One region of the Streptomyces sp. NPDC005866 genome, then DNA from elsewhere that is predicted to be linked to it. Evidence: riboswitches for the same ligand, from Rfam matches in the RefSeq annotation. Region 1 holds a riboswitch; each other region holds the start of a gene.
What was found. A riboswitch is a leader RNA that binds a small molecule or an ion and turns the genes downstream of it on or off. The one in region 1 is predicted to bind cyclic di-AMP.
Positions count from the first base shown of each region.

Region 2: it holds a riboswitch for cyclic di-AMP, as region 1 does, so the genes downstream of both, ABZ396_RS27010 (NlpC/P60 family protein) here and ABZ396_RS29110 (M23 family metallopeptidase) in region 1, are expected to answer to the same signal.
Region 3: it holds a riboswitch for cyclic di-AMP, as region 1 does, so the genes downstream of both, ABZ396_RS08935 (transglycosylase family protein) here and ABZ396_RS29110 (M23 family metallopeptidase) in region 1, are expected to answer to the same signal.

Region 1 covers NZ_JBEXWP010000022.1:132,529-139,778, reverse strand. Annotated here, with positions in the region: gene ABZ396_RS29120 (PrsW family intramembrane metalloprotease) at 1-495, shown strand, start outside; gene ABZ396_RS29115 (aldo/keto reductase) at 559-1,521, opposite strand; gene ABZ396_RS29110 (M23 family metallopeptidase) at 1,678-2,718, opposite strand; cyclic di-AMP (ydaO/yuaA leader) riboswitch at 2,726-2,882, opposite strand; gene ABZ396_RS29105 (PP2C family protein-serine/threonine phosphatase) at 3,128-4,222, opposite strand; tRNA gene ABZ396_RS29100 (tRNA-Met) at 4,415-4,488, opposite strand; gene ABZ396_RS29095 (dihydrofolate reductase family protein) at 4,546-5,676, opposite strand; gene ABZ396_RS29090 (MarR family transcriptional regulator) at 5,753-6,277, shown strand; gene ribA (GTP cyclohydrolase II) at 6,427-7,068, shown strand; partial or broken gene ABZ396_RS29080 (LysR family transcriptional regulator) at 7,114-7,250, opposite strand, start outside.
Region 2 covers NZ_JBEXWP010000020.1:51,523-58,772, reverse strand. Annotated here, with positions in the region: gene ABZ396_RS27010 (NlpC/P60 family protein) at 1-1,927, opposite strand, end outside; cyclic di-AMP (ydaO/yuaA leader) riboswitch at 1,936-2,110, opposite strand; partial or broken gene ABZ396_RS27005 (DUF1996 domain-containing protein) at 2,508-3,779, shown strand; partial or broken gene ABZ396_RS27000 (lipoprotein) at 4,281-4,367, opposite strand; gene ABZ396_RS26995 (NAD(P)H-dependent oxidoreductase) at 4,435-4,893, shown strand; gene ABZ396_RS26990 (hypothetical protein) at 5,029-7,176, shown strand; gene ABZ396_RS26985 (hypothetical protein) at 7,198-7,250, shown strand, end outside.
Region 3 covers NZ_JBEXWP010000004.1:419,666-426,915, reverse strand. Annotated here, with positions in the region: gene ABZ396_RS08945 (septum formation initiator family protein) at 1-11, opposite strand, end outside; gene eno (phosphopyruvate hydratase) at 127-1,422, opposite strand; gene ABZ396_RS08935 (transglycosylase family protein) at 1,797-2,498, opposite strand; cyclic di-AMP (ydaO/yuaA leader) riboswitch at 2,503-2,674, opposite strand; gene ABZ396_RS08930 (transglycosylase family protein) at 2,869-3,888, opposite strand; gene ABZ396_RS08925 (cytochrome P450) at 4,078-5,355, opposite strand; gene ABZ396_RS08920 (nucleoside triphosphate pyrophosphohydrolase) at 5,625-6,611, opposite strand; gene ABZ396_RS08915 (SurA N-terminal domain-containing protein) at 6,707-7,250, opposite strand, start outside.

The DNA of each region.
Region 1 (7,250 bases):
TACGGAATGTTCATGGTGCCGGCGTTCGGGCTGCTGACCTGGCTGGCGATCTGGACCCGGCAGCGGGAGCTGCGGATCGTGCGGGAGGAGTTGCCGGCGTACGTCTACGCCGGCTGGCTTGGGGCGTCCGAGCCGTTCGTGCTGGGGTCGATGCGGGCGCGGCAGATGGCCCGGGAGTACGCCGCGTACCACTTCGGCAAGCCGGCGGGGAAGGCGGTCGCCGCGTACGAGGGGTACGCGACGACGCTGGCGCTGCTGCGCCGCCGGGGGCAGCGGGGGCGGGCGGGGGCCGACTTCGTGGTGCGGGAACGGGAGCTGCTGACGGAGCTGTGGAGCCGACGGGAGCTTGTGCGGCCGGCGCTGGAGTACGCGGCACGGACGGCCGCGCCGGGCGGCTGGCCGGGATACGGCGGCCATGCGCCGTCGGCCTACGGGGCGCCGGGCTGGTACGGGGCGGCGGTGCCGTATCCCTCGTACAACCCGTACCGGAGCTAGCCGTGGGGTTGTGGAGAGTTCGGCACCGCCGGGATGCGCCGCTGAAGGACAGCCGGCGGATCATCAGGCCGATGCGGCCGTCAGCTTCGTCAGTTCCTCCTCCGTCAGCTCCAGGTCGGCCACGCCCAGCAGGGCCGGGAGTTGTTCGAGGGTGCGGGCCGAGGCGATCGGCGCCGTGATGGTGGGCTGGGCCGCCAGCCAGGCCAGGGCGACCGTGGGGACCGGGGCCGTGTGGGCCTCGGCGATCTCGTCCAGGGCGGCGAGGACCTTCTGGCCGCGCTCGGACTCCAGGTACTGGGCGGCGCTGCCCGCGCGGGCGCTGTCGACCGTCGTGCCGGGACGGTACTTGCCGGTGAGGAAGCCGGCGGCCAGCGAGAAGTACGGGACCGCCGCGAGACCGGTGCGGGAGGCCAGGTCCTGGAGGGGGCCCTCGTAGGTGTCGCGGGAGACCAGGTTGTAGTGGGGCTGGAGGGCGACATACCGGGCGAGGCCCTCGCGGTCGGAGAAGTCCAGGGACTCCTGGAGGCGCTCGGCGGTGATGTTGGACGCGGCGATGTGGCGGACCTTGCCCGCCTGCACCAGTTCGTCCAGAGCGCCGATGATCTCCTCGACCGGGATCTCGGGCTTGTCGAAGTGCGTGTAGTAGAGGTCGATGTAGTCGGTGCCGAGGCGGCGCAGGGACGCGTCGGCGGCGGCCTTGATGTTGGCGGCCGACAGGCCCTGGTACTCGGGGTGCTGGCTGACCTTCGTCGCGATCACGACGTCGTCGCGGTTGCCGCGCGCCTTGACCCACCGGCCGATGACGGTCTCGGACTCGCCGCCCTTGTGGCCCTCGATCCAGGCCGAGTACGAGTCGGCGGTGTCCACGAAGTTGCCGCCCGCGGCGGTGTACGCGTCGAGGACGGCGAAGGAGGCGGCCTCGTCGGCGGTCCAGCCGAAGACGTTGCCGCCGAGGCAGAGCGGAAAGACCTCCAGGTCGGAGGCGCCGAGCTTGCGGAGGGAGCGGGAAGCGGAAGAAGCGATCATGTCTCAGTTCAACACCGGCTGCCTGCGGACCCATGCCGTCGCAATGCGAAATTCTCGTAAAAGCGGAAGACCTCCGGAGCTCCCGCGGGCGCACCGGACCGGCAGCCCTGACGTCGGGGGGTTGTCGTCAGGGCCGCCGGGGATCAGTGGGGACGGTCAGGGGGTGAGGCCCTTGCCGCGCAGCCAGGTCATCGGGTCGATGCCGGTGGCCTGGGCGCCGGGGTGGACCTCCAGGTGGAGGTGCGGGCCGGTGACGTTGCCGGTGGCGCCCACACGGCCGATGACATCACCGGTGGAGACCTTCTGGCCGGTCTTGACGCCGATCGAGGACTGGTGGCAGAACCACAACTCGGTGCCGTCGTCGAGGGTGATGATCGTGCGGTAGCCGTACGAGCCCGCCCAGCCGGCCTCCGTGACGGTGCCGCTGTGGACGGCCTTGATCAGCGTGCCGGTGGGGGCGGCGAAGTCGAGGCCGGTGTGGTAGCCGGAGGCCCACATGGAGCCGGCCTGGCCGAAGGTTCCGGTGATCGTGTACGAGACGACCGGCAGCGCGTACTGCTTGGCCAGCGCGGCGAGCCGCTCCTGCTCGGCCTTCTGCTTCTCGGCGGCCTGCGCCTTCTCCTTGGCGTCGGCGGCCTTGGCGGCCGCCGCCTTCTCCGCCTCGGCCTCCGCGTCGGAGACCGCCTTGTCGGCGGCGGCCACGGCCTTGGCGGTGGCCTTGGTGTCGATCTGGGTCTGCTGCTGCTCGGCCTGGGCGATGATCCGGTGGCGCAGCGCCTCACCCGCGTCGGAGGAGGAAGAGGACGAGCCCGCGTCGGTGGCGGTCGTCGTGGTGACGCTGCTGAGCGTGGTCTGGGTGGCCTTGTGGCCACTGTCCTCGCCGAGCAGGGTGCCGACGGAGGGCAGGTCGGGCATGGAGATGGAGACCGGCGGCTTGCCGGTGTTGGCGCTGGCCATGCCGCCCGCGCCGACGGCGGCTATGACGCCGACGCCGAGAACCGTGGAGCTGCGGGCGAGCCCGCCGCCGCGCTGCTTGGCGACCCGGTGCCGGCCGCGTACCGGGGCGAGGGACTCCTCGGTGGGGTTCCACTCCTCCCAGGGGCCCTCGTCGGAGCCGTAGCCGTCGTAGCCGTAGGCCTCGGGTTGACGCTGGCTGGGTACGAACGGGGCTGTCGGGGCAGGCCGGTTGGACGCCACGCGGGCGCACTCCTTTCCTTCCGCTGCCTACCGGGTTAGCTGACGGGTTCGGAGCGGGAAGGTCTCCTACGCGCGTATACCGGCCGTTCTACGGCGGCAGCCGTGCGATTCACCCCAAGGTGGTGGTTCCCCGGTTCCCTTGCGGGATTCGGCGCGTGCGCACGGAGCCGTCTCGGGTGACGGCTGGGACGACCGCGCTGCGTTATCGAACGTTAATAGACCCGGCTGGCAGATTCCAAGCGGTTCGTCTTGATCGTTAAGCTTTCAAAGCACGGACTTACCTGCCACGACCGGTCAAAGTCGGTCAAGTTGACCAAGCGTTCTGGTCACCTCAGGAGTCACACGCGTTTTGATGGTGACTCAGACGTTATGCGTAGCGCGCTCGTCCGGACACCGAACGTGACAACGCTCAGGGCCGGCGTACGGCGAGCAGCGCCATGTCGTCGGTCATACCGCCGCCGGTGTGCCGGCGCACCTCGGCCGCGAGCCGGGCCAGCAGCATGCCGGGGGTGGTGACGGTGCGGCCGGCCAGCCGCCGCTCGGGGTCGTAGAACCGGCCGTGCGCGTCCCGTGCCTCGGAGAGGCCGTCGGTGTACAGCAGCAGCGTGGCCCCGCTCGGGAACGCGTGCTCGACGGCCCGGTCGGGCCATGCCCCCAACTCGCCCATTCCCAGCGGCAGCGCGGCCTCCGGCACCCCTACCTGGCGCACCTGGCCGTCGGCGTGCAGCAGCAGGGGCGGCGGATGCCCGCGGTTGACGACCCGGACCGTGCCGTCGCCGCGCGGGAGTTCGGCGAGTACGGCGGTGGTGAACCCCTCGAACGCGTCCACACCGCCGCGCCGGACGCCCTCGCGGGCCAGCGCCCGCTCCAGCCGCCCCGCCACCGCCTCCAGCGTGGCCTCCTGCTCGGCGGCCTCCCGGAACGCGCCGATGACCACGGCGACGGCGGCGACCGCGCCCATGCCCTTGCCCCGGACGTCGCCGACGACCAGTCGTACGCCGTAGGGGGTGTCCTGGACGGCATACAGGTCGCCGCCGATGAAGGTGCCCTCCTGGGCCGCTTCGTAGCGGGCGGCGATCTCGAAGCCGCCGATCCGCTCGGCGGGCTCGGGCAGGACGGCCCGCTGGGCGGCCTCGGCGATCTCGCGGGCGGAGGCGAGGCGCCGATCGCCGATGCGGACGACCTGGTTGATGCCTGCGGCGAGGGCGGCGACGGTGGCCACCGTGAGGAGCTCGGTGATCGTGCTGACGTCGGGGCGGAAGGTGTAGCGGGCGTGCACCGTGTAGACGGCGAGGAAGGACGCGAGGCCGGTCAGGACGGTGGTGCGGAGCGAGGAGAGGGGCGCGGCGATCAGCGGAGCGGCGGTGAAGAAGGGGACAGCCGTGAAGCCCCTCGGGGTGAGGAGGTCGTAGACGACACCGGCGAAGATCAGCAGGGCGGGCAGGTAACGGGCCAGGGTGCGGGCGGCTACGAACCCGTCCTCCTGCCCCTTTCCAGGGCCCACGGTACCCACGGTACGACTCCCCATATGTCCCCTGTGTCCAATGTGTGTCCGTCCAGGTTTGCGGGCGTCAGCCGGGCGGGCGAGTGGTGTGGGCCGGGCGGATGAGTACGGAAGAGTGTGATGAGGAACACGTGCCGGGATATGACTCAGGGCCGGAATCCTCGATCTCGGATTCCGGCCCTGGTCTTTCAGTAGCGGGGACAGGATTTGAACCTGCGACCTCTGGGTTATGAGCCCAGCGAGCTACCGAGCTGCTCCACCCCGCGTCGTTGAAACCAGCATACGCCATCAGAAGAGTGCGAGTCACACGGGTTAAGGCGAGGTCAGGTCAGCAGGTGCGCGTTCGGGGTCTTCGCCAGGTCCTCGTACTCGCCCAGCACCAGCACCGCCACCCCCGCCTCCCGCAGCATCCCCGTCCCGTCGGCCGCCGCGACGAACGTGTCCGGCTCACGCCACGCCGTCACCACCCGCCGTGCGCCCGCCCTGAGGATCAGCTCGGCGCAGGGGTGCGGCCGGGAGGCGCGGTGGGTGCAGGGTTCCAGGCTGGTGTAGACCGTGGCCGTGGCCAGCCGGGGGTCGGCGGGCGGGAGCTTGGCCAGGGCCGCCTCCTCCGCGTGGACGACGGGGTCGCCGGCTTCCCGGGAGTGGCCGCGGGCCAGTTCCGTGCCGTCGGCCGCGACGACCACCGCGCCGACGCTGAACGCGGTCCGGGAGGGCGGGCACTCGGCCGCCAGCTCGCAGGCGAGCCGCAGCCAGTGGCGGTCCGCGGCGGACGCCGACGCACCCGTGCCGGGGGCCGTGGGCTCGTACCGCGCCAGGACGACGTCCTCGATACGGCGGCTCTCCAGGAGCCGCAGCCGCCCGGCCTGGTACCCGCCCGGGCCGAACAGGCGCGGTGCCTTCGGGTCGCCGACGAAGAGCGGGGCCAGGACCAGCTGGAGCTCGTCGGCCAGGCCCTGCTGGAGGAGCTGGGTGTGGACGGTGCCACCGCCCTCGACCATCAGGCGGTCGACCCCTCGCGCCTCGTGCAGGTCCTTCAGCAGCGCGGGCCAGTCGAGGCCGGCGCCGAGGGAGACCACGTCCGCGGCGATGCCGAGGCCGCGGACCCGCTCCGCGCCGGTCTCCGTGGTGTAGACGACCTTCTCGCCGCCCGTGTGCCAGAACTTCGCGTCCGGATCGAGGTCGCCGGTCGCGGTGACCGTGACCTTGAGGGGGTACTCGGCCTTGCCGGCGGCGACCCGGGCCGCGCGCCGCCCGGGGTCGTTGACCAGGAGCCGCGGGTTGTCCGCGCGGATCGTGCCGGCGCCGATCAGGATCGCGTCGACGGAGGCCCGTACCTCGTCGACACGGTCGAAGTCGGCCGGGGACGACAGCAGCAGCCGGTCGGGGCCGGTGTCGTCGAGGTAGCCGTCGAGGGAGACGGCGGCGGACAGCAGGACGTAGGGGTAAGGCATCGGACGCGCTCACTCTCGGCGGCGGGCTGTGCACTGGACGCTTGGTTAAAGTTTGAAACAAAACTATACTGGTCGTATGAAGACTCGCTGGCTCACTCCGAAGGAGCAGCGCGCCTGGCGCGCGTACATCGCGGCGACGCACCTCCTGGAGGACGCGATCGACCGGCAGCTCCAGCAGGACGCCGGCATGCCGCATCTGTACTACTCGATCCTCGCCAACCTCTCCGACGCACCGGAGCGCAAGCTGCGCATGACCGATCTCGCGGAGAAGTCGAAGATCACCCGGAGCCGGCTGACGTACGCCGTGACCCGGCTGGAGAAGGACGGGCTGGTCCGGCGCGAGGACTGCCCGTGGGACAAGCGCAGCAGCTTCGCGCTGCTGACCGACGAGGGCATGGCGGTGCTGGAGCGCACGGCGCCGGGGCATGTGGAGACGGTACGGGCGGCGGTGTTCGACCATCTCTCCGCGGAGCAGGTGGAGCAGCTGGAAGAGATCAGCTCGGTGATCACGCGGGCCCTGGAGGGTGACGCGACGACTCCGCGGCCGACGTCCGACGAGGTTCCGTGGCGGCGGCGATCGTCTCCCTGTTCCGGGTCGTGAACCCCGGTTTCCCGAAACCGCACGGAAATCTGTTGCTTCAAATTTAAAGCAGGGGGTAGGGTTCCAGCTGTGGATCTGCTTCAAATCTGAAGCACAACCCGCGCCGTCCCGTAGGGACAGCCGTCCCGCACCCGGACACAGGAGACCCGATGCCCGACTTCCCCGTCGCCACCCAGCGCGCCCGTGTCCGGGTACCGCTGCGCTTCACCGACGGCTACAGCGTCAACGCCGAACTCGTCACTTTCCATGGCCTCACCGACGGCCAGGAACATGTGGCCGTCGTCCTCGGCGACCCCGCACCCGGCACGCTCCCGCTGGTCCGGCTGCACTCCGAGTGCCTGACCGGCGACGTCTTCGGCTCGGCCCGCTGCGACTGCGGACCCCAGCTGCGCGAGGCCGTCGAGCGCATCGCGGAGCGCGGTGGCGTCCTGCTCTACCTCCGCCAGGAGGGACGCGGCATCGGCCTGTACAACAAGCTCGACGCCTACGCCCTCCAGGACCAGGGCCTCGACACCTACGAGGCGAACGCCGCCCTCGGCCTCCCCGAGGACGCCCGCGACTACACGGCCGCCGCCCAGATGCTGTCCGCTCTCGGCATCGCCGACCTGGACCTGCTCTCCAACAACCCCGACAAGGCCGAGCAGTTGCGCGGCCTCGGCGTCACCGTCCGCGACCGTGTCCCGACCGGCGTCTTCCGCACCGTTCACAACGTCCGCTACCTGCGCGCGAAGGTCCTGCACACCCAGCACACGCTCCCGCTGACCGAGTTGACGGAACTCAACGCCGGCTGAGGCCCGGCCTGCTCGGTGAGCCACCGGCAGCACGTGGCCGGCGGATCAGGAGAGCCAGTCGGTGCAGCGGTGGGGGCGAGGTGGGCGTTCTTGTCGGTGAGGACGTCGCCCTTGAGCACGGCGAACATGCCAGCGGTGGGGTCGGTGACGACCGGGCGGTTGTGGCCCTTGTGGGACAGGGT
Region 2 (7,250 bases), on a different contig from region 1:
CCACCCGGTGGATCGCCGACTCCCCGGCGTTGTAGATCGACTCCTCGCGGATGGACGCCCCCGGGCTCGGCGCGTGGATCATCATGCCGTTGCCCGCGTAGACCCCGACGTGGCTGTCGTCGTCGAAGAAGAAGACCAGGTCACCCGGCTCGATGGCGGCCAGTGTCATCGGGGTGCCGGCGAAGGTCTGCTCCTGCGTACTGCGCGGCAGGGTCACCCCGGCGGCGCGCCAGGCGGCCTGGGTCAGGCTGGAGCAGTCGTACGACTCCGGCCCGGTCGCCCCCCAGACACACGGCCGCCCGATCTGCGACCGGGCGAACGCCAGCGCCCTCATGGCCTTGCCGGGCTCCGTCGCGGCGCCGGGCACGAGGAAGGAACCGGTGTCGGTGACGGCTCCCGGGGTGAAGGCGGCCCGGGGCGTGGTGGGCAGCGGGGCGGTGACCACAAGGGGTGCGGTCGGGACAGGTGCGATCGGGACGGGGGTGGTGGGGAGCGGAGCCGTGGCGACCGGGGCGGCGGTGGCCATCGCCATCGCCGTGGGGGGCGCGGTCGTCGCCGTGGGGGACGCCATCATCGCCCACGGAGGGTCCGTCACGGCCGTGGGTATCGCCGCCGGGGGCGCGGTCATCGCCGGGGCGGTGGCGTAGGCGGCGGCTGCGGGCTGCGTTCCGGCGGCGTGGGCGCCCATGTCGGCGGCGGGCGCCGCGGGGAAGGCGCCGGTGCCGAAGTCGGCCTGCGGCATGGCATACGCGGCGGTGGGGTAGGCGGTCTCCGCGGCGGCCGGGAACGCGCCCGTGTACGTGGGAGCCATGACGGGCAAGGCGCCCGTGTTGGTGGGGGTTGCGGCCGGGAACGCGCCCGTGTCGGCCGGCATCGGGAACGCTCCCGTGGCGCCGGGCGTCATGACCCGGAAGGAGCCGGTGTCGGCCGGGCCGCCCACGGCCGGCATGGCACCTACATCCGTGAGGGCCCCGGCCGGGAAGGTGCCCGTACCTCCCGGAGCCATCACGCGGAAGCCGCCCGTGTCCGCCGGTGACACGGCCTGGACGGCGCCCGGGGTCATGACACGGAAGGAGCCGGTGTCCGTCGCCGGCACCGCAGGGATGGCACCGGAGTCCGTCACGGTCACTGCCGGGAACGCGCCTGTGTCCGTGACGGTCACTGCCGGGAACGCGCCCGTGCCGGTCAGGGCGTCCGTCCGGAACGAGCCGGTGTCGCCGTACTGGCCGGGCATGCCGACGGGGGCCGGCCACTGCTGCGCCGGGACCTGGGCCTCGGCCGTGGGCCACGGGGACTGCGCGCCCGGCGCGGACTGCGGGGCCGGCGCGGCCGGTTCGAGCGCCGCGACCGCGCGCTGCCCGGTGCGCCGGGACAGCACTTCACGCGCCTTGGTCATCTTGAGCTGGTTCTTGGTCTTGGACGCGCCCGGTGTGGGCCGCTGCGGCGCGGCGGCGGGCAGGGCCTTGGGCGCGCTCGACGGCCCCGGGGGCAGCGCCGCGGGGGACCCCGTCGTCAGTGCCGGCTTCGAGCGCTCCGTCAACTCGCGGACGACCTCGATGTCACCGTTCGCGGACGGTCCCGCGGGCAGCTCCGGCCGGGACGGGCCGGAGCCCTCCAACTGGCTGAGCAGGTCGTCGGCCACGGAGCTGACGGGCCGCCGCGGGCCCGGCCGGGCGGGCTGCCGGTCGGAGGGCAGCGCGGCCGGGACACTCGGCCCCCGTCGCGAGCGCGCGCTGTCGAACCACTCCCGGGCGATGCTCTCGAGGGCCGGGTCGTCGCGCCGGGGCCGCTTGAACAGCGGGATACCGCGTGACCGCGAGCCCCCGTTCATCGCACGTGTGGCGTTGTAGTTCCCGGTGGCGTTCTCGGCCTGGTCGTAGAGGCTGTCGATCCGCTGTCGAACCTCGTCACGGCTCTCGGGCGCCATGGGGGTCGTGCTCCTTCCGTGCTCCGCCTACCGAGTTAGCTGTCGGGTTCGGGCGGGTCGATCCGGAAGGCATGCCCTACGGCCCTTGCCCCTGCGGGCAGTCGGCCGATTCACCCCAGTGGTTCGGTTGGGTCCCCGGCTCCGGATCGCCCTCAGGGGCACCGGACTCGGCGGAGGCCGCGCGGCCCGACGGGATTCGCCGGGGAGAGCCGAGCGGCTTGCCCGTCAACTTAGCCAACTTGTGTCACTCGTGTGAAGGTTGACGTGCGTAATGTCCGATACGTATTTGTGATGTTCGTCGTAGCGTTCGGAATCCGGCCGTGCCAGACGGCATTTCACCCGCACGCCGACCACTGTCGTACGGGCGTCGGAGCGGCGCCGTCGGCCGCCCGAGGGGTCCGTTTCCTCTGAAGTCACCGTGAATTCGTTGGGCCGTTGAACACGGTGGCGCCGCGCCGCGTATGGGGTGGGGGATTTCCATGCCCGGCCGCCCACGAGACGCAGGGGAACGACCTTGAGACGCAACAGGCGCAGACGCCCGACCGGAGCACAACGCGCGACCTTCGCAGCGGTCGCCCTGATGCTCGGCGGCGCAGGACTCGTCGCGGTGAACGTCTACGCCTCGGCCACCGAAGGTGGTTCGGACCAGTGGTCCGGGCAGAACGCGACAGGTCAGGTGCTGTCCGCGCCCACCGTCTACTGCCCCGACGTCGGCAGCCGGCTGACGGACGTGCCCGACGCCGCCCGGGCCGACGTCGACGGTGAACTCGCGCAGCTGGACCAGCAGATCGCGGCCGCCTACCAGCAGCTCAAGACGTCGGCCGCGGCGGTCCAGCAGAACCCCGGCGTCGCCGACGAGACGATCATGAATCCGCTGAAGGAGAAGCGGTCCGCGTCCCTGCAGCGCATCGCCGACGCCATCGGCCGCGAGGGCGACCGCCCCCAGGGCCTCGAACAGCTCGCCGCCTGCACCCTGCGCTCCTCGGATCAGGGCGGCGCGCAGTCGGCGGCGCCGCAGGGCAGCGCCACGCCGAGCCAGGCCGCCGGCGCCGGCGGCCAGGGCGGCAACGGCCCGGTAGCCGCCGACTACGCCGACATCACCACCGTCCAGCCCAATGTCGCGACCCCGGCCGAGCGGTCCGGCGGCTCCACCGGCACCTTTGCCTCCAGCTGTGGCGTCAACGCGAACGGCCTGTTCAACTCGGACAACGTGATCGTCGCGCCCGGCGTCTCCAACGGCGCGCACCACTTCCACGACTACGTCGGCAACCAGTCCAACAACGCCTTCGCCGGCGACGACGACCTCGCGAACGCCGACACGAGCTGTGCGGACCAGGGTGACAAGTCGACGTACTACTGGCCGGTGCTGCGGCTCCAGAACGGCAAGCAGGAACGGGACGCCGGTTCCCCGGGCGGCGGTACCGAGGGCAACGCCGGTCAGATCGTGAGGCCGAAGGAGGTCACGCTCACCTTCGAGGGCAACCCGACCTCCAAGGTCACCGAGATGCCGCGGCTGCTGCGCGTCATCACCGGCGACGCCAAGGCCTTCGTCAACGGCCCGGCCAACGCCAACGCCTCCTGGAGCTGCACCGGTTTCGAGGACCGGCAGCTCAAGGACAAGTACCCTCTGTGTCCTTCCGGCAGTGACGTCGTGCGCTCCTTCAAGTTCCAGAGCTGCTGGGACGGCCGGAACATCGACAGTGCCAACCACCGCACCCATGTGGCGTTCGCCGCGCCCGACGGCAGCTGCCCGGCCGGTTTCCAGGCGATCCCGCAGCTGGTGCAGCGCATCGTCTACCACGTCGACGCGCCGAGCCTTCAGGACGGCGGCCGCACGGTCCCGCTGTTCGCGGTGGACTCGTTCCCCGAGCAGCTGCACAAGCCGGTCACCGACCACGGCGACTTCATCAACGTATTCGACGAGAGCCTGATGCGGGAGATGGTCGGCTGCATCAACTCCGGCCGCACCTGCGGGGCGGGGGCCGACGAGCAGTCGCCGTCGGAGAGCGCCGCCCCCGCCCCGAGCGAGTCGGCGAGCCCGGAGAACCCGCCGTCCGCCACGGAGAGCCCGGTCACTCAGCCGAGCGACACGGCGGCCCCGGCCGAGCCAGACCCCGACCAGCACGGCGAGCGCGGCCGGAGTCGCTCCGGCGGGCGGGGAAACGCCGTCCACGGCACCCCGGACGGAACCCCGGACCCAGCCCCAGGCCGTCCAGGGCGGCCTCGCCGAGACCGGCGTCCACCTGTGGCCCGCCCTCTTCGGCGGACTGCTGCTGGCCTGCGGGTTCGTGCTGCTGTGGCGCACCCGGCGGGACTCCGCCCGACCCTGACAGGGTCGGGCGGTTCGCGGCATGCGCTGGGCGAGCTCGAACGCAGGGAGCATCTCGTCGTGCTCCGCGCTGTCGAGCCCGCCCAGGCACGGTACGAAGGGGCCGCGGGGCTGACCGGGTGATGTCGGCCGACGGCCGCCGTTTGCCGTCGGCGGCTCCGCACGGCAGGGTGCCGGTGTGCCCACCTTGCTGATCGTCCATCACACCCCCTCGCCGCACTGCCAGGCCATGTTCGAGGCCGTGGTCTCCGGGGCGACGGACCCGGAGATCGAGGGTGTCCGGGTCGTGCGGCGGGCGGCCCTGTCCGCCACGGCCTCCGACGTACTCGCGGCCGATGGCTATCTCCTCGGCACCCCGGCCAACCTCGGTTATGTCTCGGGCGCCCTCAAACATTTCTTCGACCAGATCTACTACCCCTGCCTGGACGAGACGCGCGGCCGTCCTTTCGGCGCCTATGTGCACGGCGGCAACGACGTCACCGGCGCTCTGCGGGCCCTCGACTCCATCACCGCCGGCCTCGGCTGGCGCCGGGCGGCCCAGCCGGTGACGGTGACGGGCGAGCCCGGCAAGGCCGACATCGAGGCGTGCTGGGAACTCGGGGCGACCGTCGCGGCCGGACTCGCCACCGACGCCTGACGCGCTCCCTGCCACGCTCTCCCTGCAAGGCACTCCCCGCCACGGTCTTCGCCACCTCGACGGACGAAGGTGCGCGTGCCGGGTCCAGGGCACACGATGGGACGAGGCCATGTCGTCGATCCGAGGGAGCGTCGGATGGCAGCGCATCGGCATGCCTCCGGGCCGCCCACGAAGGAACTGCTGCGGGAGTGCGCCCGTGAAGTCGTGGACGTCGCCGAGGGCATCCGCGAGGTCTGCGCACGGACCAGCTCCGTCCTGTTCGCGCCGGCGCTGACGAGTTCCGCGCACCGCCGCCCACGCACCGGCTACGCCGCCCGCTGGGCGCTGCTGCGGGCGCTCACCAACAGGCAGGGGCTCGGTGGTTCGGCGATCGTGGCACCCGACGGTATGGGCCGTCTGCTCGGCGCGGCGGGGGAGGCGCTGGGCCGGGAGAGCCTCGCCGCGCTGGTGGCGGTCACCTCGCTGCGGCTCAGGATCGCCGCCGTCCTGCTCGACCACCCCGAGTTCGAGCACGACCCGGGCATGCGCCGGCTGATGGACGCGGTCACCGCCGACCGCGACCGGGAGGCCGTCCGTGCGCTGCGGGCCCTGTTCAAGGACCAGGGCGCCCAGCGCGCGCTGTCCGGACTGGTCCCGATCCTGGCCGAACTCCTCGCCATCCGCGGCCTGTTGGGCGAGGACCCGATCAACGACGAAACCGCCTGGGCGCTCGCCGCCGGACGTGAGCTGACCGCCGACCCGGTGCGGGGCATCAGCGCCTCCCACCCCTCCGCCAAGGACGACGGCGAGGGCGCCGTCCAGGCCGTCGAACCGTCCGCCCGGGAGACCCAGGGCATCGCCGCCGAGGGCTCCTTGCTCGCCTACCTGCGCAACATGAACGCCCTCGACACCGACGGCAGGGTCCTCGTCCAGGAGGTACGCGGCCCCGACGGCGTGCTCCGGTACGTCGTCCAGGCGCCCGGCATGGCCCCCGGCCGCCCCCGTGACGACTCCCCGCAGGACTTCGCCGGCGCCTGGCGCAACCTGTTCATGACCGACTCGCCCTACACCCGCTCGATCCTGCTGGCGATCCGGGACCACGGCGTCCCGCGCGGCGCCGACCTCGCGCTCGTCGGGCACGGCGAGGGCGGGATCGCGCTCATGAACCTCGCCCAGGACGAGGAGTTCTGCCGCGCCTACCGGGTCACCCACGTGGTCGCCGTCGGCTCGCCGATCGGCAACAAGAAGCCCGCCGACCCGCGCACCTGGGTGGCCGCCATCACCAACCAGCACGACATCGTCCCGGTTCTCGACGGCCACGGCGCGGGCTCCGCCTTCGACCCGCACCCCGGCCGCTACCAGGCCGACTACACCGGCCCCGACCACGAGTTCCCGGTCTGCCACCTGCTCCGCGTCTACATCGACCACCTGGAGACGGTGATCCCGCAGGTCGCCCAGGACGTCGACCATGCCCTCACCCCCTACCGGGGCCCGGTCGAACGCACCCGCGTGTACCAGCTCAAGGACCGTGCCCACCCGCCCGAGGGGTACCCCCTGCTGGCCGTCCCCACCACCAGCGTCCCCACCTCGGTGGGCCCGGTCGACGTGCCGGTCCGCTACTACGACTCCTCCGCCGCCCACCTGTGCTACCCGGTCGACGCCGACGTCGCCCGCAGTCTCCTGCCGGACGTCACGTGGCTGGTCCCCACCCGCTTCGGCCGCCGCGCCCTCGCCGTGCTCTCCCTCTACGAGCACCGCTGCACCACCATCGGCCCCTACACCGAACTCGGCCTGTCCGTCCTGGTCGACGACCTGTGGCGGCCGCACGCCTACGACCTCGCCGTGGACCTGGTGCGCCGTGTCGACCTGCGCCGCACCGGGCGGTATGTCGTCTCGCTCGCCGTCGGCACCCAGGAGGCGCGGGCGGTGGCCGAGGAGCTCTGGGCCCAGCCGGCCGTGCACGGATCCGCCGAGGTCGCCCTGCAAGGACGCGAACTGCGGGTCCAGGCACCGGAGCTGGGCCTGAGTGTCGAGGGCGGCCCGGGGCCCGGTGTGCGCTGTCCGGAGGCGGACTGGGTGCTCTACGGCCGCCGCGGCGACAGCACCGTACGCACCCTCGTCCGTGCCGACGGCAGACCGCGGGTCCACACCCACCCCCGGGTACGGCTGCGGCTCGACGGCGCGCACGGGCCGCTGGCCCGCCACCTCCAGATCCTGGAACTCGACACCGTCCGGCCCAGGTTCGTCCTGTCCAGCCCACGGTTCATGGCCCACAGAAGCGCCGGCGTCCCGCTGCCGCGCTGAGCCCGAGAACAGGTGCGCCCCATGGTGACCGAATCCCGTCCCGCAACCGCCGCCCCCGAACTCCTCGCGTACGT
Region 3 (7,250 bases), on a different contig from region 1:
TTCACGGCCATGTCCCCGCCTCCCGTTCACACGCGCGTACGTCCCCGCACACGGTACGGGACCGGTACGGGGACGTACGTACGACTGGCGCAGCCGTGACCCTTAACGGGTCAGCCCTTGCTGTGCTCAGTGGTCCGCGGAGCGAAACCGCGGGAAGGCGCTGCGGCCGGCGTACACCGCCGCGTCGTCGAGGATCTCCTCGATGCGCAGCAGCTGGTTGTACTTGGCGACGCGCTCGGAGCGGGCCGGGGCGCCGGTCTTGATCTGGCCGCAGTTCGTGGCGACGGCGAGGTCGGCGATGGTGACGTCCTCGGTCTCGCCGGAGCGGTGGGACATCATGCACTTGAAGCCGTTGCGCTGGGCCATCTCGACGGCGTCCAGGGTCTCGGTCAGCGAGCCGATCTGGTTGACCTTGACCAGCAGGGCGTTGGCCGTGCCCTCCTCGATGCCGCGGGCGAGGCGCTCCGGGTTGGTGACGAACAGGTCGTCGCCGACCAGCTGGACCTTGTCGCCGAGCTTGTCGGTGATGACCTTCCAGCCGGCCCAGTCGTCCTCGAACAGCGGGTCCTCGATGGAGACCAGCGGATAGGCGGCGACGAGCTCCTCGTAGTACTCGGTCATCTCGGCGGCCGAGCGGGACTTGCCCTCGAACTCGTACTTGCCGTCCTTGTAGAACTCGGACGCGGCGACGTCGAGCGCGAGCGCGATCTGCTCGCCGGGGATGTAGCCGGCCTGCTTGATGGCCTCGAGGATGAGGTCGAGGGCGTCGCGGTTGGAGCCGAGGTTCGGTGCGAAGCCGCCCTCGTCACCGAGGCCGGTTGACAGGCCCTTGTTCTTCAGGACCTTCTTCAGGGTGTGGTAGACCTCGGCACCCCAGCGCAGCGCCTCGGAGAAGGTCTCCGCGCCGATCGGGGCGATCATGAACTCCTGGATGTCGACGTTGGAGTCCGCGTGCGAGCCGCCGTTGAGGATGTTCATCATCGGCACCGGCAGCAGGTGCGCGTTCGGGCCGCCCAGGTAGCGGAACAGCGGCAGGTCGCTGGCCTCGGAGGCGGCGTGGGCGACGGCGAGGGAGACGCCGAGGATGGCGTTTGCGCCGAGCGAGCCCTTGTTGTCGGTGGCGTCCAGGTCGAACATGGCCTGGTCGATCAGGCGCTGCTCGGTGGCGTCGTAGCCGACCAGCTCCGGCCCGATCTGCTCGATCACGGCGAGGACGGCCTTCTCGACGCCCTTGCCCAGGTAGCGGTTGGGGTCACCGTCACGGAGCTCGATGGCCTCGAAGGCACCGGTGGAGGCGCCGGACGGGACGGCGGCACGACCCGTGCTGCCGTCGTCGAGGCCGACCTCGACCTCGACCGTGGGGTTGCCTCGGGAGTCCAGGATTTCCCGGGCTACGACGACGTCGATGGACGGCACGAGCATCTCCTTCTTGGGATGTGACGCTGGTTGTGCGGGCGCACGCGGGCCTTGTCGGCCCTTGCTCAGCCTTGCGACTAGAGCCTAACCGTCCCGGCGCCGTCAGCCAGCCGACCGACCGGCCCGTGGACACACAGACGGTACCCATTGTTCACGCACGGAACAAAGGGGGGCCCGATGAAGAACGGACGAAGAGCGGGTCAAGAAGAGGACGGCAAAGAGAAACCCCGCTCCGGTGCGTACGGGGGAAAACGCACCGGAGCGGGGTCCGTGGGGGACGGGGGTGGCCCTCACGTGGTCCCCACTATGAGGACCACGGTTGTGCGGGCGCTGTGGTTCAGCCGGGCGCCGCCTGTTACTCACGGCGGCCGTCCGTGTCCTTACTTCAGGTGCAGCTGCTGGCCCGGGTAGATGAAGTCGGCATCGTCGACGATGTCCTTGTTCAGCTTGAACAGCGCCTGCCAGCCGCCCTTGACCTTGTGCTTCTCGGCGATCGAGCTCAGCGTGTCGCCCTTGACGACCTTGTACTCGCCGTCGCCCTTCTTGACCTTCTTGCCGGTCGGGGTGGTGACGGTCTTCTTGGCGACCGGGCGCTCGGCGGACCGGGAGGCGGCCTGGTTGTCGGTCGTACGGCTGCTGGTGCCGCCGTTCGACGAGCTGGAGCCGGAGGAGGAGCTGGAGCCGGCGGACGAGCCGCTGCCGGTGGAGGCGGCGCCGGACAGGCCCGTGCCGCAGACCGGCCAGGCGCCCTTGCCCTGCGCGCCGAGGACCTTCTCGGCGATCTCGATCTGCTGCGCCTTGGTGGCCTTGTCGGCGGTGGCGGCGTACTGGGTGCCGCCGTACGCGGCCCAGGTGGAGGCGGAGAACTGCAGACCGCCGTAGTAGCCGTTGCCGGTGTTGATGGACCAGTTGCCGCCGGCCTCGCACTGGGCGACGGTGTCCCACTCGGAGGCGGTGGCGGCGGAGGCGGTGCCGGACGCCATCAGCGGGGCGGCGACGGCGACGCCGGTGACACCGGCGACAGCGATGGCGCGGACGGCCTTGGACGGACGACGGTGCTTGCCCTTGCCGGAGAACAGCATGATGGGATCCCCTCACCGACGCCTGCGAGGTGAGCTGTCGGGTTCGGGCCGGTTGAGTTGCCCGGCCGCACACCTCGCGGTGCGCGGCTTCACCCCGAGCCGGACACGGCAGTCTCAACTGCCGGTCCCGGCGCTTACCTTGGGTCCCCCGCTCCTGCCTACGGCGCTTGACGCGACGACTGTTCCCGGGCGGCCGCTGGCAGGACTCGGCGTTGCGGCAGCCGGGGCTCGTGGTGACGAGCGGCCTTGACCGTAAACAGGCGATCAGGTGAATTTCAAAGATGATCAGGGCTTCTGAGACTCATCCCACACTTTCACCAAACCGGACATTTAACTTCTAAGTGGGGCGGCCCGAAGGTGCCAACTCCCGTTACTTCGCGCCCGTTTCGGTGCCGAGTTTCAGGGTCTGACCGGGGGCGATGTGGTTCGGGTCGGTGCCGATGTCCGCCTTGTTCGCGGCATAGAGGGCACGCCATCCGCCGTCGAGGTCAAGGGAGTCGGCGATGGAGGCGAGGGTGTCGCCCTCCCGGACGGTGTACGTGCCGGTGCCGCTGGAGGCGTGACGGCCGGACATGGTGGCGTTCTGACCGTTTGTCACGTTTTCATCCGCCGAGCCGCCGCGATGCTTGCCGCCACCGCCGACGGCCCCCGTGTCGACCAGACTCCAAGAGCCGCCGGTCTGCCATGAATTGTCCGAGTCATCAGCTTTGGGCGTGACAGGGCTCTCACTCGCCTTCGCGGTGGCGGAGCCGTTAGATCCCGACTTGTCCGTCTTGGCGGAGTCGCCGGGGGTGCCCGTACCGGAGCCGCCGCTCGTACTCGGCGACGGGGTGGCGGAGCCGGCACCGGAGTCCGTGGCACCCGAGGAGGAGGTGGACGAGCCGGAATCCGATGAACCAGATGAAGCTGATGAACCAGATGAAGGGGACGAATCCGACAGCCCGGAGGACGAGCCCGCAGAGCCGGACGTGTCGACCGATCCGCCGAGGCCCGTGTCGACGTTCACCGAGGCGTCGTCCGAGGAGAGACCGGCGAGCAGGGCGCAGGTCCGCCAGGGCTTGGTGCCCTGGTCGGCGAGGATCTTCTCGGCGACGGCTATCTGCTGCGAACGGCTCGCCTGGTCGGGCGTGGCGGCGTACTGGGTGCCGCCGTACGCGTCCCAGTCGTCCTGGGACATCTGCAGGCCGCCGTAGTAGCCGGTGCCGGTGTCCATGCTCCAGGAGCCGCCGCTCTCGCACTCGGCCACGCGGTCCCATGTGGTGCCGTCGGCCGCGTTGGCGCTCGCCGCGCCGAGGAGCGGGATGGCGATCGCCGAGCCGGTCACTCCTGCCGCGACGAGCAGGGCCGGAGCCTGACGGGGGCGACGGTGACGACCGTTCCCGGAGAGCATGCGGAAACCTTTCGAGCGACAGCGTTGACCGGCGCGACGGGTCTTGCCGGGCGCCGCACTGATGGGTGAACGTATAGGCAGACGATCACCTGTCACAAGTTAACGCCGCGCAGATCACGTGAAGATTACAGACGTGAGCTGGTCACCTTTGCCGGTGGCGGGCACCGGTGGTGGGCACGGGTGGTGGGCTCACCGGCCGTAGGGAGTGAACTCCACGGGGAGGGTGCGCAGTCCGCGCATGATGAGCCCACCGCGCCATCGCAACTCGCTCTCGTCCACCGCGAGTCGCAGGTCCGGGAGGCGGCTGAGGAGGGTGGCGAGCGCGGTCTGCCCTTCCAGGCGGGCGAGCGGGGCGCCGAGGCAGTAGTGGATGCCGTGGCCGTATCCGAGGTGCTGGTTGTCCCGCCGTGCGAGGTCGAGCGTGTCCGGGTCGGCGAACCGCTCCGGGTCCCGGTCCGCGGCGGCGAGTACGACGAGGACCGGGTCGCCGGGTGCGATGCGCTGTCCGCCGATGCCGAGCGGCTCGGTGGCGAACCGCCAGGTGGCCAGCTCCACCGGCCCGTCGTAGCGCAGGAGTTCCTCGACTCCGGTCTCCAGGAGCCCGCGCTCACCGGCGGCGAGAGAGTCCTGGAGGCGACGGCGCTGTTCCGGGTGGGTGAGCAGGGCGTACGTGCCGTTCCCGATGAGATTGACCGTCGTCTCGAAACCGGCGAACAGCAGGATGAAGGCCAAGGCGGCGGCCTCGTTCTCGGTGAGGTGCTCGCCGTGGTCGGAGGCCCGGATGAGCCCGGAGATGAGGTCCTCACCGGGGGCCGGCTCGGCGGACAGCGCCTCCCGTTTCCGGTGGATCAGCTCGGCCAGATATCCCCGCATCTTCTTCACGGACCGCGCGACCCCGCCCCGCGGCCCTCCCCCGTGCCGGATCATCATCCCCGCCCAGTCCCGGAAGTCGTCCTGGTCCTCACGCGGGACGCCCAGCAGGTCGCAGATGGCGTAGATGGGCAACGGGAAGGCGAACTCATGGATGAGGTCGGCCTCGGCCCGGTCCGCGAACCCGTCGATGAGCCGGTCGGTCAGCTCCTGCACCCGGGGCGCGAACTCGGCGACCCGGCGCGGGGTGAACGCCTTGCTGACCAGCCGCCGCAGCCGGGTGTGGTTCGGCGGGTCGATGTTCAGCAGATGCGCCATCAGCTCGGCCTTGCGCTCCCCGGGGATCCCGGTCTTTCCCTTGGCGTGCGCGGGCTCGTCGTGATGCGCCGGGTTCTTGGACAGCCGGGGGTCGGCCAGGGCCTGCTTGGCGTCGGCGTAGCGCGTGACCAGCCAGGCCTCGACCCCACTGGGAAGCCGGGTGCGGTGCACCGGCGCGTGCTCCCGGAGCCAGGCGTAGGCGGGGTAGGGGTCGGCGGCGAACTCCCAGGTGAAGAGGTCGGGGGCGGTGGTGTCGTCGGGGTCGAGCTGGTTGGTCACTCCTTGACGGTATCCGGTGCGTGCGGCGGGGACACGGCTCGCTCCGCCAAGATCCTCTGCGCGAGGTAGTGACCCTGCTCGACGGCGAGGAGCGTCCGACATCGCTGGGACTTCGGGCCGTCCTTCAGAACCGCCCAGCCCTGGACGACCCTCCGGGCGCCCGCCATCGCCAGTTCGTCGGCCTCGGTCCGCCACGTCCCCCTCCGCCCTGAGCGGCGTTGGACTCACGGTGCTCAAAGCCGGGCCGTCCCGGTGTGGACTTGACGGTCTCAGCGCTCCGTCTCCCTGATCGCGTCCCTGTAGGCCCGTGCCGCCGCCCGCAGGGCCGCCTCGGGGTCCACGCCCTCCGCCTCGGCGCGTGCCGCCAGGGCCAGGAGTTCGTAGCCGACGCCCTCGCCGGTCGGCAACGGCGCCGCCAGCCCCGCCGTCCGCACCCGGGAGGCGAGTTTCGCCGCCAGGGCGAGACCCGGCTGGGCGAGGGGTATGCCGTCGGTCACCGACTCGCGCCGCTTCTCGATCGCCTTCCTACGCAGCCAGTGCTCCTTGACCTCCTCCGGTGTCGAGGCGGTTTCCTCGCCGAAGACATGCGGGTGGCGGTGGATGAGTTTCGCGACGATGCCTCCCGCCACGTCGTCGATCGAGAAGGGGGCGTCCGCGTCCTCCTCCGCGATGCGCGCGTGGAAGACGACCTGGAGGAGCACGTCGCCCAGTTCCTCCCGCATTTCCTCGCGGTCGCCGGCCTCGATCGCCTCGACGAGTTCGTACGCCTCCTCGATGGCGTACTTCGCCAGGCCCTCGTGGGTCTTCTGGGACGACCAGGGGCACTCCGCCCGGATGCGGTCCATGACCTGGACAAGGTCGAGGAGGCGGGCGCCGGGCAGGTCGTAGGAGGCGGGGAGCAGCTCCAGCTGGGGCATCCGGAGGCGGCCGGAGCCGGCGAGGCGGGCCAGTCCGTCGGTGAGGGCCGGCTCGCCCTCGCCCGTCGCCACGACCACCACGGTTCGCCCGCCGGCGCAGGCGTCGACCAGCTCCTGAGCGGTGGGAGCGGCCTCGTCCACGGCTGTCCCGGCCTCCCGCAGATACGGCAGCTGCGGATGCGCGCCGTCCGCGCACAGCACGCGGTCCGCCGAGCGCAGCGCCTGCCAGGCGGGCCAGGACAGCAGGCCGGGGGCGACGCGGTGGCTGGTGGTGAGCAGGATGATTCGGCCGGTGTCGGGGGCGGTAGGAGCAGAGGGTTCCGGGCTGGTGGTGTTCACGATCCGAACGTAACGCACCCGCGCCGCCGACCTCGGGCGTTGTCCACAGGATGGGGATGATCAAGCGATCGTATGACCGCTGCCGTCGGCCCCGCCTACGCCGTCACCTGCGTCCCCGACGACGTGACCTCCCGAACCCACGGCGTCTTGGCGTCCACCCGGCTGCTCTTCTGGACATCCCAGGCGCCGTAGCGCGGGTTGAGGTCGACGTGGAGTTCCTGGGACGCCTTGGACAGGGCCTTCCAGAAGGCGGGCTGGGTGGTGTCGGTGCCGAGGATCTGGGCGAGTTTCTGGGCCTCCAGCTGGAGGCGGAGGTTGTCGTCCAGGCGGTTGGGGGCGATGCCGTACTTCTGGAGCCAGGCGGTCTGGAGCGCCTTGGAGCCGCCGGCCTGCTGTTCGAGGCCGGTGCGCATCCGCTGGATGTCCTTGCGGGTGACGCCGATGCCCGCGTCCTGGGCGGCCCGGTGCAGCACCTGGTCGAGGACCATGTTGTGCAGGGTGTCCCGGGTGAGGCTGCTGGTGGCGGCGAGAACCTGCTGGTACTGCGCCTCGTCCGGCACCGCCGCCCGCTGCGCCTGGCGAACCTCGTTCACCCGGGTCTCCAGCTGGGCGACGGTGATCCGCCGGCCGCCGACGACG